2 regions of the Streptomyces sp. NPDC039480 genome follow, and region 1 is predicted to be linked to the other one. Evidence: riboswitches for the same ligand, from Rfam matches in the RefSeq annotation. Region 1 holds a riboswitch; the other holds the start of a gene.
The links. A riboswitch is a leader RNA that binds a small molecule or an ion and turns the genes downstream of it on or off. The one in region 1 is predicted to bind S-adenosylmethionine.
Positions count from the first base shown of each region.

Region 2: another riboswitch for S-adenosylmethionine. It lies ahead of thrC (threonine synthase); the one in region 1 lies ahead of ACZ56E_RS19185 (aminotransferase class V-fold PLP-dependent enzyme).

Region 1 is NZ_JBVITX010000005.1:502,599-512,128, forward strand. It holds gene qcrB (cytochrome bc1 complex cytochrome b subunit) at 1-582, shown strand, start outside; gene trpD (anthranilate phosphoribosyltransferase) at 731-1,795, shown strand; SAM riboswitch class IV at 1,892-2,009, shown strand; gene ACZ56E_RS19185 (aminotransferase class V-fold PLP-dependent enzyme) at 2,174-3,556, shown strand; gene ACZ56E_RS19190 (glycerate kinase family protein) at 3,505-4,722, opposite strand; gene ACZ56E_RS19195 (SLC13 family permease) at 4,771-6,183, opposite strand; gene ACZ56E_RS19200 (response regulator transcription factor) at 6,291-6,953, opposite strand; gene ACZ56E_RS19205 (sensor histidine kinase) at 6,950-8,404, opposite strand; gene ACZ56E_RS19210 (small secreted hydrophilic protein) at 8,391-8,768, opposite strand; gene ACZ56E_RS19215 (Lrp/AsnC family transcriptional regulator) at 8,872-9,153, opposite strand; gene ACZ56E_RS19220 (rhomboid family intramembrane serine protease) at 9,150-9,530, opposite strand, start outside.
Region 2 is NZ_JBVITX010000007.1:177,939-187,468, reverse strand. It holds gene ACZ56E_RS22815 (MurR/RpiR family transcriptional regulator) at 1-139, shown strand, start outside; gene murQ (N-acetylmuramic acid 6-phosphate etherase) at 203-1,237, shown strand; gene ACZ56E_RS22805 (hypothetical protein) at 1,268-1,480, opposite strand; gene ACZ56E_RS22800 (esterase/lipase family protein) at 1,889-3,199, shown strand; gene groL (chaperonin GroEL) at 3,290-4,915, opposite strand; gene ACZ56E_RS22790 (cold-shock protein) at 5,214-5,417, opposite strand; gene ACZ56E_RS22785 (MoaD/ThiS family protein) at 5,837-6,112, opposite strand; gene thrC (threonine synthase) at 6,208-7,515, opposite strand; SAM riboswitch class I at 7,533-7,661, opposite strand; gene ACZ56E_RS22775 (glucosyl-3-phosphoglycerate synthase) at 7,838-8,782, shown strand; gene ACZ56E_RS22770 (alpha,alpha-trehalose-phosphate synthase (UDP-forming)) at 8,858-9,530, shown strand, end outside.

The DNA of each region.
Region 1 (9,530 bases):
ATCGCCGTCTACCCGTTCATCGAGTCCTGGGTCACCGGCGACAAGCGCGAGCACCACATCCTGGACCGCCCGCGCAACGCCCCGACCCGCACGGCCTTCGGTGTCGCGTGGATCACGGCGTACATGGTCATGCTGGTCGGCGGTGGCAACGACCTGTGGGCCACGCACTTCCACCTGTCGCTGAACGCGATCACCTGGTTCGTCCGGATCGCCTTCTTCGTCGGACCGGTCATCGCCTTCATCGTGACCAAGCGGATCTGCCTGGGTCTCCAGCGGCGCGACCGGGACAAGGTGCTGCACGGCCGCGAGTCGGGCATCATCAAGCGCCTGCCGCACGGTGAGTTCATCGAGGTCCACGAGCCGCTCAGCAAGGAGCAGCTGCACACGCTCACCGCGCACGAGCAGTACAAGCCGGTCGAGCTCGGCCCGGCGGTCGACGAGAACGGCGTCAAGCGCAAGCTGTCCGGTTCGCAGAAGCTGCGGGCCAAGCTCTCCAAGGGCTACTTCGGGGAAGAGGGTCAGATCCCCAAGCCCACCGCCGACGAGTACAAGGAGATCACGAGCGGCCACGGCCACCACTGATCATTCCGGAGCTCTGAAGCTCTGACCTCCCATGGTCGCCACGGTAAGAGCCCCGTCCAGGCAATGGACGGGGCTCTTTGCCGTCCCCGGGGCTGGATAGGGTGGGACTCACCCCAAGTACACACGCAGACGAAAACCAGGAGCGGCTATGAACGCTGTGACCCCCGCAGGAGGCGACACCGCGGCGGGCCGTTCCTGGCCCGACGTACTGAACGGCCTGCTGGCGGGCCGGGACCAGAGCGCCGACGACACGGCCTGGGCCATGGACCGCATCATGCGCGGCGAGGCCACCGACGCGCAGATCGCGGCCTTCGTGGTCGCGCTGCGGGCCAAGGGCGAGACCGTCGAGGAGATCTCCGGTCTGGTCCGCGCCATGTACGCGCACGCCAACGTCATCGACGTGCCGGGCCCGAGCGTCGACATCGTGGGCACGGGTGGCGACGGCGCCAAGACCGTCAACATCTCGACCATGTCCGCGATCGTCGTCGCCGGCGCGGGCGCGAAGGTCGTCAAGCACGGCAACCGCGCCGCCTCCAGCGCGTCCGGCGCCTCCGACGTGCTGGAGAAGCTCGGCGTCAACCTCGACCTCACCCCGCAGCGGGTGGTCGAGGTCGCCGACGAGGCGGGCATCACGTTCTGCTTCGCCGTGAAGTTCCACCCGGCGCTGCGCCACGCCGGTGCCGCTCGCAGCCAGCTGGGCATCCGGACCGTCTTCAACCTCCTCGGCCCGCTCACCAATCCGGCCAAGGTGCGCGCCCAGGCGGTCGGGGTCGCCGACCCCCGGATGGCCCCCATCGTGGCGGGCGTCTTCGCCGAGCGGGGGCACTCGTCCCTCGTCTTCCGCGGTGACGACGGGCTCGACGAGCTGACGACGACGTCCACCTCCCGGGTCTGGGTGGTGCGGGACGGCGCCGTGCGCGAGGAGGCCTTCGACCCGCGGGACGTCGGGCTCGACCTGGTGCCCGTCGAGGCGCTGCGGGGCGCCGATGCCTCGTACAACGCGGAGGTGGCGCTGCGGCTGCTCGACGGGGAGAGCGGGCCCGTGCGGGACGCGGTGCTGCTGAACTCGGCGGCGGCGCTGGTCGCCCTGGCGCCCACCGACGAGCCGCTGGCGGAGCAGATCAGGGCCGGCATGGCGCGGGCGGCGCGGGCGATCGACTCGGGAGCCGCGAAGAAGGCCCTGGAGCGCTGGGTGGCCGTCAGCAACCGCTGAGAGCCGTCCTCAGGACGTGATGATGTGACGCAGGGCGCAGTCCGGATTCTGGACTGCGCCTTGCGCGTCGAAGATCGTGTGGCAGGATGCTGCACAGGTCATGAGTGACAGCGACTACGGCCCCGGCCCGCTGTCCGGCAACCCTCCGTCCGTGGCGGGGTGCCCCGGGTGAAGACCAGGTCGTACGCAGCAGGGCGTATGGCAAGCGCGGACCCCTCGCAACCCTGGGGTCCTGGTCCTCAAGGGAGCAGTCTCGTGAGCCAGCGAATGTGACAGGGCTTCCACGCCCCGCCTCCGCACACTCTTTTTCACCTTTCTCCTGCGCCGTCGACCGACGTCCGGCGCAGTGATCTCGCCTGCTTCTCACGGGAGTTCGCCATGTCTGTTTCCGCCGTTGCCGTCGACGCCTCCGTCTGTGCCCCGCTGCCGGTCCTCGGCCGGGACGTCACCGTTCCGCTGGTCACCGGCGGCGAGGTCAGCTACGCCGCGCTCGATTACGCGGCGAGCGCCCCGGCGCTGCAGCGGGTGTGGGACGACGTGGCCGCGTACGCCCCGTACTACGGCAGCGTGCACCGCGGCGCCGGGTACCTGTCGCAGCTCTCCACCGACCTGTTCGAGAACAGCCGGGTGGCCGTCGCCGAGTTCCTCGGCTGCCGCGAGGACGACCAGGTCGTCTTCACCCGCTCCACCACCGACTCGCTGAACCTGCTCGCCGCCGCCCTGCCCGCCGACTGCCAGGTCTTCGTCTTCGAGACCGAGCACCACGCCTCGCTCCTGCCGTGGCGGGACGCCCGGGTGACGTACCTGAACGCGCCGCGCACCCCCGACGAGGCCGTCCAGACCCTGGAGCGGGCCCTCGCCGACCGCGACCCCTACGGCCCGGCGCTGGTGTGCGTGACCGGTGCCTCCAACGTCACCGGTGAGCTGTGGCCGGTGCGGGAGCTGGCCGCCGCCGCGCACGCGCACGGCGCCCGGATCGTCCTCGACGCCGCGCAGCTCGCACCCCACCACCCCGTCTCCATCGGCGAGTTGGACGTCGACTGGGTCGCCTTCTCCGGACACAAGCTGTACGCGCCGTTCGGCTCCGGTGTCCTCGCGGGCCGCTCCGACTGGCTGCGGGCGGCCGAGCCGTACCTCGCGGGCGGCGGCGCCTCGCGCAAGGTCGCACGACGCCCCAAGGAAGCAGGCGGCGGTGTGGACGTGGAGTGGCACGACTCCGCGGCCCGCCACGAGGCCGGTTCGCCGAACGTCATCGGCGTGTACTCGATCGCCGCCGCCTGCAAGGCGCTCACCGAGGCGGGCTTCGACCAGCTCGTCGCCCGCGAGCAGTACCTGATCGCCAAGGTGCGCGAGGGGCTCGCCGAGGTGCCCGCCGTGCGGGTGCTCTCGCTCTTCGGGGACGACGCGCCGCGCGTCGGCGTCATCTCCTTCGTGGTGGACGGCTGGAACAGCTCGCACTTCGCCGCCGCGCTCTCCGCCGAGTACGGCATCGGCGTACGGGACGGCCTGTTCTGCGCCCACCCGCTGGTGCGCACCCTGCTCGGCAGCGAGCCCGACGAGCCCGGCGAGTGCGGCGCCCCCGAGGCCGCGCCCGGCGAGAAGTCGCTGAACGCCATCCGCGTCAGCTTCGGCGCGGGCACCCCCGACGAGCACGTCGAGCGTTTCGTGCGCGCCGTCAAGGAGCTGGTGTCGGACGGCGCGCGGTGGAGCTACCGCACCGAGGACGGGCGTTGCGTGCCGGACACCAGCGCCGCCGTCTGACCCGCGGGCAGCCGGCCCCCGGGCAGCCGTGAGCCGAGCTGGATCATCCGCAGGGCCCGCTCCGTCGCGTCGGTGAGGAACTCGCCGCCCCGGCCGAGCGCCTCCGTCAGCGAGACCGGAGCGGGCAGGATCGCGCTGTACGCGTCCACGCCCAGCGCGCGGACGGTGTGCGCGCCGTCCCCGATCGTGCCCGCGAGGACCAGGACGGGGCGCCCGGACCGCTTCGCGCGGCGCGCCACCTCGGCGGGGACCTTGCCGCGCGGGGTCTGGTGGTCCAGGGCGCCCTCCGCGGTGATGACCAGGTCGGCGCGGGCCAGCCGTTCGTCGAGGTCGAGCCGTTCGAGCAGCACGTCGAAGCGGGGGAGCAGCACGGCGCCGAGGGCGGCGAGCCCGGCGCCGAGGCCGCCCGACGCGCCCGTGCCGGGCCCCTCGAAGAGGTCGGTCCGCACGGGCAGGTCCCGCGTGAGGAGATGCGCCCAGTGTTCGAGGGCGGCCGCGAGCTGCTCGACCTGCTGGGGTGTCGCTCCTTTCTGGGGGCCGAAGACGCGGGCGACGCCGCGCTCGCCGCACAGGACGTTGAAGGGGTTGCAGGCGACGCGGATCTCGGTGTCCGCGAGGCGCGGGTCGAGGCCGCTCGGGTCGATGCGGCTCAGCCGCGTCAACTCCCGCCCGCCGTGCGGCAGTTCCCAGCCGTCCGCGTCGAGGAGACGGGCGCCGAGGGCCTGCAGCGCCCCCGCGCCGCCGTCCGACGTGCCCGAGTCGCCGCAGCCGACCAGGATGCGGCGGGCGCCCGTGTCGAGTGCGGCGCGGATCAGCTCGCCCACGCCGTACGTCGTGGTGGCGCCCGGGTCCCGCAGGTCGCGGGGGACCAGCGAGAGCCCCGCCACGGCCGCCATCTCGACGACCGCGGTGCCGTCGGGCAGCAGGGCGAAGTGCGTGCCGATCGGCTGGCCGACGGGACCGGTCGCGGGCAGGGCCACGAGCCGCCCGCCGCCCGCCGCGGCCAGCGCGCGGGCGGTGCCCTCGCCGCCGTCCACCAGCGGGATCAGATCGGTCTCGGCGTGCGGGACGACACGGCGTACACCGGCGGCGATGGCCTCGGCCGCCGAGCTCGCGGACAGGGACTCCTTGAAGCCGCTGGGGGCGATGGCGAAACGGGTCAGCATGACGGTCTCCAGGGGGATTCAAGGGCGGGTTCGGATTCAAGGGCGGGCTCAGCGGACGGGGACGCCGAGCAGCGGCCAGAGCGCCACGGCGAAGAGCAGGACGAGCGCGGCGGTCAGCGGCGCGAGGACCGCGGAGAGGCGCAGCAGATCGCGCGGGGTGTAGGTGGGGGTGCCCGGGATCTCGGCGAAGAGAGTGACGGGCTTCGCGGAGGCGGGCAGCGTGTGGCAGAAGCCGGCCGCGGCCGTGGAGGCCAGCGCGGCGGCCACCGGGTTGACGCCCGCGCCGACGGCCGCCGCGACGACCAGCGGGACAAGGACCGAGGAGCGCGCCGAGCGTGACTGCAGGACGAGGTGGGCGGCCGTGCTGACCGCGACCACCACGGCGAGGAAGAGCCACGGGGACAGGTCCAGGGGCAGCCCGGACACCAGCCACCTCGCCGCCCCCGAGTCGGCGAGCGCGACGCCCATCGCCATCGTCGCCGCCATGAAGAGGAGCAGCGACCAGGGCACCGTCTTGAGGGCGTCCTTGAGGCCGACCGTGCCGAGGGCGGGCGAGGAGGCCACGACCGCGCCGATCAGCGCGACGACGGCGGGCGGCACCTGGTGCAGCGGTTCGCTGCACCACAGGACGACGACGGTGGCGAGCAGCAGGGCGCAGCGCGTCTCGGCCGCCTCCCAGGGGCCGGTGACGGGCTGTTCGCTGTGCTCCTGGAGCTGGTCGAGGGTGATGTGGACCGGGCCGCGGCGGTCGGCGCGCCGGGTGGTCGTCAACAGGACGACCTCCGCCGCCAGATGGGATGACGTCATGGCGAGCGGCAGGCCGAGCAGCAGCCACTGAGTGAAGCCGATCCGCTCACCGGTCGCCTCCCACAGCACCGACACCGTGATCAGATGTGCTCCCGCACCGATCAGAGTCGCGACCGCGGAGAGAAGAATGACGGTCGGAAAGAGCAGCGCGAGCATCACGACCAGTCGCTTCCGGTCGGCGAGGACCTTGGCGAGCGCGAGGAAGACGGGCAGCGCGAGCGCGGCGCGCCCCGACGTCGCCGGCACCGCGAAGGCGGTCACGACCAGCGCCGCCGTCGTCAGATGGGTCAACTGCCGTACGCTGCGCGCCCCGCTGACCAGAAAGGCCGCGGCGCGCCCGGCGAGCCCGCTGCGCGCCACGGCCGCCGCCAGCACGAAGGCGCAGATCAGCAGCCACACCGTCTCGTCGCCGAGGGTGCCGAACAGGGTGTCGCTGCTGATCACGCCGGTCGCGGTGAGCGCGAGCCCCGCACCGAGCGCGATGTACGTGTCGTCGATCGGCGTGCCGATCCAGGCGCAGGTCGCGAGGGCGAAGACGGCGAGGGTGAGGCGGGCGTCGGCGCCGAGCCCCGGGAAGTTGCCGGGGACCGCGAGGAGGGCGCAGACGCTGAGCGCCGCGCAGAGGGTCACGGCCTGCCGCAGGTTCAAGGTCACGCGTTCAGCGTGGTGCGGTGCCGTGAGCCCTCAATGAGGCGAAGATGAAAGGAGTTTCACCGAGCCGACGCTGAGGTCGGTGAGTCAGGGCGCACGGTTCACTCCGGTCACTCCGGCAGCCGGTACCCCATCCCGCGCACCGTCTCCACCCGCTCCGAGCCCAGCTTCTTGCGCAGCGCGCGGACGTAGACGTCCACGATGTTGGAGCCCGGGTCGAAGTCGTAACCCCACACGTGGGACAGGATCTGCTCCCGGGAGAGCACCTGCCCGGGATGGCGCAGGAAAAGCTCCAGGAGGACGAACTCACGCGCCGTCAGATCCACCGTACGCTCCGCCGAACGCGCCCTGCGCGTCCGCAGATCCAGCGTGAGCTCCCCGCTGCGCAGCACCGTCACCTCGGGCGCACCGGCCGCCGTGCGCAGCCGCAGCCGCACCCGGGCGAGCAGCTCCTCGAAGCGGAACGGCTTGGTCATCCAGTCGTCGGCGCCGCCCTCCAGACCCGCCACCGTGTCCCGCACCGAGTCCCGCGCGGTCAGCACGATGACGGGCGTGGTCACGCGGGCCTCGCGCAGCCGGCGCAGGACCGTGAAGCCGTCCTGTCCCGGCAGGCCGATGTCCAGGACGATCAGGTCGAAGCCGCCGGTCAGGGCGTAGTCGTAGGCACTCTCGCCGTCGCCGACCACGGTGGTCGTGAAGCCGTTGGCGCGCAGGCCCTTCTCGACGAAGGAGGCGATGCGCTCCTCGTCCTCGACGATCAGTATCCGGTTCACTGCCGCTCCGCCCCTTCCGGCTGCCCCTGCGGGAGTACGAGTACGAAGGTGGCGCCTCCGCCGTCCGTGGGGCGCAGCTCGACGCGCCCTCCGTGGCCCTCGGCGATGGCCTTCACGATGGCGAGGCCGAGACCCGCCCCGGTGGCGCGGGAGCCGCGCCGCGCGGTGCCGCGCCGGAACCGCTCGAAGATCACCTCGGCGTCCTGCGCCTGCACGCCGGGGCCGCTGTCGGCGACGTACAGCTCGATGCGTCCCGCGCACAGCCGCGAGCCGATGCCGACCCGCTGCCCGGGGCCGGTGTGCTGGACGGCGTTCTGCGCCAGCTGCACCATCGCCTGGGTGATGCGCTGGGGGTCGAGGCCGGTCTCGGTGTCGGTGACCTCGGTGAGGTGCCAGTCGCGGTCGCCGATCGCCCGTGCCTTGACGAAGACGTCGGCCGTCAGCTCGGCGAGCTGCACCGGCTCGGGGGTGACGAAGTCGGGGCGCTCGGCCTTGGCGAGCAGCAGCAGGTCCTCGACGATGCGGCTCATCCGGTCCAGCTCCTCCGTCACGATGCGGACGGTCTCCTCGCGTTCGCCGGGCTCATCGCCCATCAGCTCCAGGTGGCCGCGGACGATGGTGATGGGGGTGCGCAGCTCGTGGCCCGCGTCGTCGACGAACTCGCGCTGGGCGGCGAAGGCCCCCTCCAGCCGGTCCAGCATGCCGTTGAACGTCTCGGCCAGGGCCGCGATGTCGTCCCTGCCCTGGACCGGGATGCGCCGGGTCAGATCCTGCTCGGTGAGCTGCGCCGCGGTCGTGCGCACCAGCCGCACCGGTTTGAGGATGCGGCCCGCGACCGCCCAGCCGATGCCGGTCGTCATCAGGAGCGCCACGCCGGAGATGGCGAGCAGCATGGCGAACACGTCGCCCGCCTTGGCCTGTTCGCGCGCCGGGTGGAAGGCCACGACGAACGCCGCGGCCGGGTGGCCCGCGCTCGCCTCGATCTCCACCTTCGCCCAGCGGACCTCGCCCCGGTCGCGGTGGAGCGTACCGGTGGCGTCGGGCGAGTCGAAGACGGCCTTCAGCGCGGCGGGGTCCTCGGCCAGCGGGTGGTCGATCCGCGGTTCGCGGGCCTGCTCCTTCTTGGCGGGCGCCCTGCCCGTACGGCCGACCAGCCCGAGGAGCTCCTCGTCGGGGTCGGCGTACTGCCGGGAGAGGAAGAGCCGCAGGAGCGGGTCGGGGGCGGTGAACCGCTCGCCGGTGTGCGGGTCGACGCCCTCGCGCGCGAGGTTGGTGAACTCGGCGGTCTCCTGGGCGAGGAGCCGGTCGATGCGGTGGTCGACGTCGCGGAGCAGGACCGAGCGGGTGGTGGCCGCCACCGCGGTGAGCGCGACGGTCATCACGACGAGCAGCCACAGCAGGATGCGGACACGAGCTGATATCCAGTGGCGCCGGGGCTCAGCCGTCGTCACCGGGGCCGTCGTCGTCGAGGTCGCCCCGGCCGTCGTCGTCGGAGTCGTCGCTGTTGCCCGCGTCGTGGCTGCCCCTGTCGTCGTTCGAGGGATGTCCGCCGGGCTTCTCACCGGACTTTTCACCGGGCTTCTCGCCGGGCTTCTCGCCGGTGTGCTCGCTCACCGGTGGCGGGGAGACCTTCTCGTCGCTCGGGGTGGGCCGTGGAGAGGCCGGCTCCGTGGACGGCGGGTCGCTCTGCAGCTCCACCTTCGGCGGGGCCTTGGGCTGCTCGGGGTTGTCCGTCAGGACGTAGCTGGTCGCGGCGATGCCGAGCGGGATCGCGACGACGGCGGCCAGGGCGGCCATGCGGTGGGAGAAGACCATGACTGCGAGGGTGGCCGCCGAGCCGCACCGCCAGGATGAGGCGCGGATGAAGAAACCTTCATGAACCCGCGCAGTCGGAGGGCGGCGCCCGGCCGGGGCGTGCCTAGGAGTCGAGACCGATCGCGAAGGCGGCTTCCAGGTCGTGCTGCGAGTACGTGCGGAACGCCACGTGCGTGTCGGTCGCCTCGACACCGGGGATCTTGCTGATCCGGCCGGGGATGACGTCGGCCAGGTCGTCGTGGCGCGGCACCCGCACCATCGCGATCAGGTCGTACGTACCGGTCACGGAGAAGACCTCGCTCACGGAGTCGAGCGCGGCGATCGACTCGGCGATCTCCGGAATCCGGTCCACGCTGGTCTTGATGAGCACGATCGCGGTGATCACGGCTGGCTGTCTCCCTCGATGGCCGGTGCGCTGCCTTGTCCCTGCACTCTAGCCCTCCGCACACTCCACCCCCACGCGAAGACGAACCCGAGCGAGAAGCCCACCAGGTGCGCCAGATAGGCCACCCCCGTGCCCTTCCCGCCCTGCCCCGCCGCAAGCCACTGCAGCGCCACCCAGAACGGCAGCACCACCCACGCGGGGAAGCGCAGCGGCAGGAAGAAGAGGAACGGGAAGAGGCTGGTGACACGCGCCCGAGGGAAGAGATACAGGAAAGCGCCGAGGACGGCGGAGATCGCCCCTGAGGCCCCCACGAGCGTCTGGTCGGAGCCCGCGTGCGCGGCCGCGTAGGCGAGCAGGGCGAGATATCCGCAGCAGAC
Region 2 (9,530 bases), on a different contig from region 1:
CCGCACGAGTCAACTCCTTGTGGTGGACTGTCTGTTCGTGGGTGTCGCCCAGCGGACGTACGAGACGGCGGCGCCCGCGCTCGCCGCGTCCTACGAGGCGCTGGCCCACCGCCACAGCCCGCGCGGCACCAACCGCTGAAGCCCCGCCTGCACGCTCCACCCCCCAACCCCCCGCACCGGAAACGAAAGAGCCGCAGCCGCCATGACCTCCACCGCCGACGCGACCGGCGCGCCCGACCCGACCGACCCGACCGATCCGACCGGCCCGACGGACGCCCCTCACCACCACCAGCACAAACGCGGCGACGACTACGGGGAGCTCCGCGCCCAGCTGGCCACCCTCACCACCGAGGCGTTCCGGCCCGAGCTCTCCGGCATCGACCAGCTGCCCACCGCGGAGATCGCGGCGATCATGAACGGCGAGGACGCCACCGTCCCCGCGGCCGTCGCCGAGCAGCTCCCCGCCATCGCCGCCGCCATCGACGGCACGGCCGAGCGCATGGCCCGCGGCGGCCGCCTGGTCTACGCGGGCGCGGGCACCGCGGGACGGCTCGGCGTGCTCGACGCCTCCGAGTGCCCGCCCACCTTCAACACCGACCCCGGCGAGGTCGTCGGCCTGATCGCGGGCGGGCCGAGCGCCATGGTCCAGGCGGTCGAGGGCGCCGAGGACAGCAAGGAGCTGGCCGCCGAGGACCTGGCCGGGCTCGGCCTCACCGCGGACGACGTCGTCGTCGGCATCTCCGCGTCGGGCCGCACGCCGTACGCGATCGGCGCCGTCGAACACGCCCGCGCCCGCTACGGCGCGCTCACCATCGGCCTCTCCTGCAACGCGGGCAGCGCGCTCGCGGCCGCCGCCGACCACGGCATCGAGGTCGTCGTCGGCCCCGAACTCCTCACCGGCTCCACCCGCCTCAAGGCCGGCACGGCCCAGAAGCTCGTCCTCAACATGCTGTCCACGATCACGATGATCCGCCTCGGCAAGACGTACGGAAACCTGATGGTGGACGTCCGCGCGTCGAACGAGAAGCTGCGGGCCCGCTCCCGCCGCATCGTCGCCCTCGCCACCGGCGCCTCCGACGAGGAGATCGAGGCAGCGCTCGCCGCCACCGACGGAGAGGTGAAGAACGCCATCCTCACCATCCTCGGCGGAGTGGACGCCCCCACCGCCACCCACCTCCTCACCACAGCCAACGGCCACCTCCGCACAGCCCTCGACAACTCCCGCAGCACGGACTAGGACCTCCTCGCCTCCGGCAGCACCACCCGCTCACCGCGTCCCCTCCAGCACGGCGGCCAGCCGGAGCGCGGTGTCGAGGTTGCAGCGGCCCAGCTCGACCAGGGGCAGCGTCCCCTCGGCCGCGGCCGTCAAAGGGTCGATCTGCAGTGAGGGCAAGGTGACCCCGACCTCCGCGAGCCCTGCCTTCAACTGCCGTACGGCGTCCTCGACCGCCCGCACCCGTTCCTCCGCCGTCAGCGTCATGACTTCCGCCTTTCACACTGAGTGTTCCTACTCATCACCCAGAGTGTCCAACTGCACGTGACCTGAAAAGTACAGGCTTCATAACAACGCTCCGTGTTCGACTGGTCGGCCAGTCGGTTGGTTAGCTGGTCGGCTTCGCGACAGAGTTGTCGGTGCCCGGCGCGAGCCCGCCCGCCGTGAGTTGGCCGACGCGCCGTCGGCCCGCCCGGGTGTGGCGGCGAGGGGCTCCCGTGCGGCCCAGGCCACGGCGTCCCGCCCCACGTGTCCCACGCGTACGCGGCCGAAGTCGCCCTGTCCGAAAGGGCCCCGGCCCCGGTGCCGATTGCCGCGAGCGGGTGTCGGCGACTACCCGACGTATCAAAGATGGCACCGGACGTCACCACAGGAGCGCCAGCGGAGGGGACCCTCATGAGCAAGCGCAACAAACCCGACCGGCCGGACCGGGGCGAGCAGCCGGTCCAGCCCGATCTGCAGGAGATGGACGAGCGGGAGGTGGCGGAGGCGATCGGGTCGGCCGCCCGCATCACCCTCGCCCCGGGCCCGCGCGAGGCCCGCGAGGCCCCCGCCGCCGCCCCGCGGCCCGACGACGAGTGGGCGCTGCCCGGCGGCACCGCCTGGGTGTACCTCGCCGACCGGACGAAGGGCCTGACGCGGCCCGTCGTCATCAGCGACGGCTTCAGCTCGGGCCCGAGCGACCTCGACTTCTCCTGGGAGATCATGGAACGCGGCCCGTTCCCGTTCCTGAGTGCCCTGCGCGGCCGCGGGTACGACGTCGTCCTGGTCGGCTTCGACGAGCGGAGCGCGTCGATCCTGGAGAACGCCGAGGTCGCCAGGGCCGCGATCCTGGAGACCATCGCGCGGCGCGACGGCGACCACCCGCTGACGGTCGGCGGGTTCAGCATGGGCGGGCTCGTCACGCGGTACGCCCTCGCCAAGATGGAGCACGACGGCGGGACGGGCGAGAACGACCATCAGACCGCCCTGTACTTCTCGTACGACAGCCCGCACCGCGGCGCCTGGATCCCCGTCGCGCTGCAGTCGTTCGCGCACTACATCCGGCGCCTCAACGCGGCGTTCTCCAACCAGATGAACAGCCCGGCCGCCCGCCAGCTCCTGTGGCAGCACATCAGCGAGTGGGGCGACACCCCCGAGACGGACAAGGAGCGCGGCACGTTCCTCGCCGAGCTGGACCGGGTGGGCCGCTGGCCCTCTCGGCCGAAGAAGATCGGCGTGTCCAACGGCTCCCGCATCGGCGAGAGCAACGGCGTCCCGGCCGGCGAACAAGCCTTCCACGGCAAGGGCCTGGCCATCACCGGCACCCACCTGTACACGCAGTCCGCGGGCGAGGACCAGCTCGTCGGCCAGCTGCGGGTGGTGACCCTGCGCAGGCCCCGCATCCGCACCACGGGCCTGCCCGAGATCGACGGCGCGCCGGGCGGCACCCTGGAGGGCTTCGGCATCCTCGCCGACGAGCTGAACAAGATTCCCGCGCTGATCGGCCTCGGCTCCGAGGCGGACTTCCGCGAGCACTGCTTCGTGCCGACGGTCAGCGCCATCGCCCTGCGCGACATCGACACCCACGAGAAGCTGTACGCGCCGGTCACGGCCTCCGCGGAGGAGGAGAGCGAGCTGGACGAATTCCTCTGCGCCTCCCGGAACGAGGGCCACACCCTGGTCACCGAGGAACTCTGCACCTGGATCCTGGACCGTCTGCCGTAACCCGGGACGGGAAACGCCCGAGGGCGGCACCCCTTCGTGAGAAGGAGTGCCGCCCTCGGTACGTCAGGACAGTGATCAACCAGAGGTCGATCAGAAGTCCATGTCACCGCCCGGCATGCCGCCGCCGGCCGGGGCAGCGCCCGCCTTCTCCGGCTTGTCGGCGATGACGGCCTCGGTGGTGAGGAACAGCGCGGCGATCGACGCGGCGTTCTGCAGAGCGGAGCGCGTGACCTTCGCCGGGTCGAGGATGCCCTCGGCGATCATGTCGACGTACTCACCGGTCGCGGCGTTCAGACCGTGGCCGACGGTGAGGTTGCGCACCTTCTCGACGACGACGCCACCCTCGAGGCCGGCGTTGACGGCGATCTGCTTCAGCGGGGCCTCGAGGGCCAGCTTCACGGCGGCGGCACCGGTGGCCTCGTCGCCCTCCAGCTCCAGCTTCTCGAAGACCTGGGAGGCCTGCAGCAGGGCCACGCCACCACCGGCGACGATGCCCTCCTCGACGGCCGCCTTCGCGTTGCGAACGGCGTCCTCGATGCGGTGCTTGCGCTCCTTGAGCTCGACCTCGGTCGCGGCACCGGCCTTGATGACGGCCACGCCGCCCGCGAGCTTCGCCAGGCGCTCCTGGAGCTTCTCGCGGTCGTAGTCCGAGTCGCTGTTCTCGATCTCGGCGCGGATCTGGTTGACGCGGCCCTGGACCTGGTCGCTGTCACCGGCGCCGTCGACGATGGTCGTCTCGTCCTTGGTGATGACGACCTTGCGGGCGCGGCCGAGCAGGTCGAGACCGGCGTTCTCCAGCTTGAGGCCGACCTCCTCGGAGATGACGGTGCCACCGGTGAGGATGGCGATGTCGCCGAGCATGGCCTTGCGGCGGTCACCGAAGCCCGGGGCCTTGACGGCGACGGACTTGAAGGTGCCACGGATCTTGTTGACGACGAGCGTGGACAGCGCCTCGCCCTCGACGTCCTCCGCGATGATCAGCAGCGGCTTGCCCGACTGCATGACCTTCTCCAGGAGCGGAAGGAGGTCCTTCACGTTGGAGATCTTGGAGTTGACGATCAGGATGTACGGGTCGTCGAGCGACGCCTCCATACGCTCCATGTCGGTGGCGAAGTACGCCGAGATGTAGCCCTTGTCGAAGCGCATACCCTCGGTGAGCTCCAGCTCCAGACCGAAGGTCTGGGACTCCTCGACGGTGATGACGCCTTCCTTGCCGACCTTGTCCATCGCCTCGGCGATGAGCTCGCCGATCTGGGTGTCGGCGGCGGAGATGGAGGCCGTCGAAGCGATCTGCTCCTTGGTCTCGACATCCTTCGCCTGCTCGAGCAGGGCACCGGAGACGGCCTCGACGGCCTTCTCGATGCCGCGCTTGAGGGCCATCGGGTTGGCACCGGCGGCCACGTTGCGCAGACCCTCGCGCACCAGGGCCTGGGCCAGGACGGTCGCGGTCGTCGTGCCGTCACCGGCGACGTCGTCCGTCTTCTTCGCGACCTCCTTGACCAGCTCGGCGCCGATCTTCTCGTACGGGTCCTCGAGCTCGATCTCCTTGGCGATGGAAACACCATCGTTGGTGATCGTGGGGGCGCCCCACTTCTTCTCGAGGACGACGTTGCGACCCTTGGGGCCCAGGGTCACCTTGACGGCGTCGGCGAGCTGGTTCATGCCGCGCTCGAGGCCGCGCCGTGCCTCCTCGTCGAACGCGATGATCTTGGCCATGTGAAGTGGTCCTCCCGGACGGGGTGGCAAGCAAAACGGATCGCGCTGGTGCCCGCGACGGACGGCTCGAACGCCTTGTGGTTCCTGGCCCCACCCGGCGTACGGACCTCACCGACCCGATCCAAGTTCTGTCACTCTCACTCGTAGAGTGCTAAGCCCAATGATTAGCACTCGACCCCCACGAGTGCAAGCGCCTCGGGTGGATCCAGGGGGCACGCCGGGGCGCACACGAGGGGCCCGTACCCCTGTGGGATACGAGCCCCTCGCGATGCTTGCTTCGGTGGTCGATCGCGCCGAGCTAGACGGCGAGCTTGACCATGTCCGCCTGCGGACCCTTCTGGCCCTGCGAGATCTCGAACTCGACTCGCTGACCTTCTTCAAGGGTGCGGTAGCCGTCCATCTGGATCGCGCTGTAGTGGACGAAAACATCCGCACCACCGTCGACCGCGATGAAGCCGTACCCCTTCTCCGCGTTGAACCACTTGACGGTGCCCTGAGCCATGCCTAACTCCCCTATTACTGGCCCTTGCACAGGACCGCACTTCGCGGACCCGGGTCAGACCTCACCCCCCACTGATTGGGGGTGTGCGCCGGAACGCGTCGACCGCCGCTGAATGTATCTGTCCAACTGCCGTCTGCAACAGGTCAATCGGACGAGAATTCTGGGCGCGCCCGATCGGTAATATGCGGAGAATTCACCGGAATCCAGGGCAAGTCGGGCCAGGCAAAAGGCACATGAGGCTCAAAAGGGCAGTGCGCTTTGGCTACTTCTTGTCGGCTCCGGGCCGACTTCGTATATGCACTCGGCACTGACGGCGAAGCACGCTTCCCAACTGTACCGCGCTCAACCAAGCAGAATTGCCCCCTCCGCTTCTCTCGCGGAGGGGGCAATTCGAATTTCGCAGGGTGCTTGCGAAAAGATCAGCCGCCCGCGACGGCGGGAATGATCGAGACGCCCGCGCCGTCCGGCGTGGCCGTCTCGAGGCCCTGCTCGAAACGGACGTCGTCGTCGTTCACGTACACGTTGACGAAGCGGCGCAGCTTGCCCTGGTCGTCCAGGACGCGGGCGGCGATCCCGGTGTGGTTCTTCTCCAGGTCGGCGATGACCTCACCCAGATTCGCCCCCTCGGCGGCCACTTCGGCCTTGCCGCCGGTGTAGGTGCGCAGAATGGTGGGGATGCGGACGTTGACACTCATGGGTTCACCTCAGAAGTACCGGGGGATGGGCGCCCCATAAGGGGCGCGGGGAACTGCGCGACCAGCCACAGCCGACCCGCAGGGAAGCAACAACCTCAGCCGGCAAGCCCCGCGGAGCGAAACGCCTCAAGGCTCGGCTTGATCGTCGCCGTGGCCTGCGAAGTCTCAGCGACAGCGTCAAGCGTCTTCAGGCCGTCCCCGGTGTTCAGGACCACCGTGGTGAGGGCCGGGTCGAGAAGCCCCGCCTCGAAGAGCTTCTTCGTGACGCCCACCGTCACACCCCCCGCGGTCTCCGCGAAGATCCCTTCCATGCGGGCGAGCAGCTTGATCGCCTCGACGACCTGCTCGTCGTTCACGTCCTCCACCGCACCGCCCGTGCGGCGCGCGATGTCCAGGACGTACGGCCCGTCGGCGGGGTTGCCGATGGCCAGCGACTTGGCGATGGTGTTCGGCTTCTGCGGGCGTACGACGTCGTGGCCGGCCTTGAACGCGGCCGACACCGGCGAGCAGCCCTCGGCCTGCGCGCCGAAGATCTTGTACGGCTTGTCGGCCACCAGACCGAGGGCGATGAGCTCCTTGAGCCCCTTGTCGATCTTCGTGAGCTGCGAGCCGGAGGCGATGGGGATGACGAGCTGGTCGGGCAGCTCCCAGCCGAGCTGCTCGCAGATCTCGTACGCGAGGGTCTTGGAACCCTCGCCGTAGTACGGCCGCAGGTTGACGTTGACGAAGCCCCAGCCCTCGCCCAGCGGGTCGCCGATGAGCTCGGAGCAGAAGCGGTTCACGTCGTCGTAGTTGCCCTCGATGCCGACGAGTTCACCGCCGTAGACCGCGGCCATGACGACCTTGCCCTGCTCCAGGTCATGCGGGATGAACACGCAGGAGCGGAAGCCGGCGCGGGCGGCGGCTGCGCCGACGGCACCCGCGAGGTTGCCGGTGGAGGAGCAGGAGAGCGTGGTGAAGCCGAAAGCGCGCGCCGCTTCGAGGGCCTGCGCGACGACGCGGTCCTTGAAGGAGTGCGTGGGGTTGCCGGAGTCGTCCTTGACGAACAACTTGCCCTGCTCGACGCCGAGTTCACGGCCGAGGTTGTCGGCCTTGACGAGCTGGGTCCAGCCGGGGTTCAGGTTCGGCTTGTCGGCCACGTCGGCGGGGACGGGGAGCAGCGGGGCGTAGCGCCAGATGTTGGCGGGGCCCGCCTCGATCTGCTTGCGGAGGGCTTCCGGGTCGCCGAGCGGCAGGTCGTACGCGACTTCGAGGGGGCCGAAACACTCGGCGCAGGCGAAGATCGGGCCGAGCGGGAACTTGGTGCCGCACTCACGGCAGGAGAGGCCGGAGGCGGGCCCGAGGTCGACGGAAGGGGTGGTGCTTTCGGTGGCGCTATCGGTGGCGACAGTCTGCACAGCCATGGAGGCGAGGCCCTTTCTCCTCATCTTCCTCGCGACGCATCTCGCCGCGAGACGGAATTGGCACCTTCCCCACCGTGACCTCGCGGTCGGCGGGAGGGTTGCCGGGGCTTCAACGGGCCGTTTCCCTCTGCCCCTCTGGATGAGCGGTTTTCGATTATGGGTTTCAGTTGTCGATCTCAACGCGGCGGCGACCCCGACATGCGATGGTCACCGGCGTTGTTCAAGACTGTAACCGAAGCCCCGGACCCTTGAGATAGTCGTCCGAACCGCGAGATGGATCACATCGATCACCTCATCGATCACCTATGGGAGGACCGCGACCGTGCTGGAAGAGGTCGAGCACTGGCTCAGCAGGCGTTCCTGGTCCGTCGCCGACCGGCCGCCGGCCCGGCTCGCCGACGCGAAGCGCGCCTGCGGCGCCTCGGTGAGCGTCGTGCTGCCCGCGCTCGACGAGGAGGGGACGGTCGGTGAGATCGTCGCCGAGATACGCCGCGAGCTGATGGAGAAGGTTCCGCTGGTCGACGAGCTCGTGGTGATCGACTCCGGCTCCACGGACCGCACGGCCGAGGTCGCGGCGGCGGCGGGCGCCAAGGTCGTCCGCAGGGAAGAGATCCTGCCGCGCCTCCCCGCGGTCCCGGGCAAGGGCGAGGTGCTGTGGCGCTCGCTGCTCGTGACGAGCGGTGACATCGTCGCGTTCGTCGACGCGGACCTGCGGGAATTCTCCGCGGACTTCGTCTCGGGGATCGTGGGCCCGCTGCTCACCGACCCGGACGTGGCCTTCGTCAAGGCGATGTACGACCGGCCGCTCGGTGAGGCCGCCGGGCAGGGCGGCCGGGTGACGGAGCTGATGGCGCGCCCGCTCCTGAACATGCACTGGCCGCAGCTCGCGGGGTTCGTCCAGCCGCTCGGCGGCGAGTACGCGGCCCGCAGGTCGCTCCTGGAGCGGCTGCCGTTTCCCGTCGGGTACGGCGTGGAGCTCGGCCTGCTCGTCGACGCGCTGCACACGGTGGGTCTGGACGCGCTGGCGCAGGTGGACGTCGGGGTGCGCAAGCACCGGCACCAGGACGGGCAGGCGCTCGGGCGGATGGCGGCGGCGATCTACCGGACGGCACAGCTGCGGCTCGCGCGTGGGCATCTCGTACGCCCCGAGCTCACGCAGTTCGAGCGGGGCGAGCAGGGGTTCGTGCCGCGGACGTACCCGGTCGACACGGAGGAGCGGCCGCCGATGGCGGGCATCGCCGAGTACGCGCACCGCCGCGTGGCGTGACCGGGTGCCTGGCTCCGCCGAGGCGGAGTCGGCCCGTACGTTTGCCCGACCCCGGGACGGGCTACGTTTTGCCACATGGTCTCCGAGCACGGTTCGTCAGCAGCGCAGGTACTCGTCGCGTCCAACCGCGGCCCCGTCTCGTACACCGTCGGAGAGGACGGTGAGCTGACCGCCAGGCGTGGCGGCGGCGGCCTGGTCTCCGGGCTCAGCGCCATCGGCGACGAGGCGGACGCCCTGTGGGTGTGCGCGGCGCTCGGCGACGGCGACCGCGAGGCGGTGCGCCGGGGCGTCGGCGAGCCAGGCGTACGGATGCTGGACATCGACGCGGACGTCCACGCGGACGCGTACAACGGCATCGCGAACTCGGTGCTGTGGTTCGTCCACCACCTGCTCTACCAGACGCCGTTGGAACCGGTCTTCGGACCGGAGTTCCGCGCACAGTGGGCGGCGTACGAGACGTACAACCGGGCGTTCGCCGAGGCGCTCGCCGAGGAGGCGGGGCCGGGGGCGGCCGTCCTGGTGCAGGACTACCACCTGGCGCTGGTGCCGGGCATGCTGCGGGAGCTCCGCGAGGATCTGCGCATCGGCCACTTCTCGCACACCCCGTGGGCGCCCGCCGACTACTTCCGGATGCTGCCGGACGACGTGGCCGAGCAGCTGCTGCGCGGGATGCTCGGCGCCGACCGGCTCGGCTTCCTCACCGGGCGGTGGGCGGACGCGTTCACGGAGTGCTGTGTGCGGCTGGTCG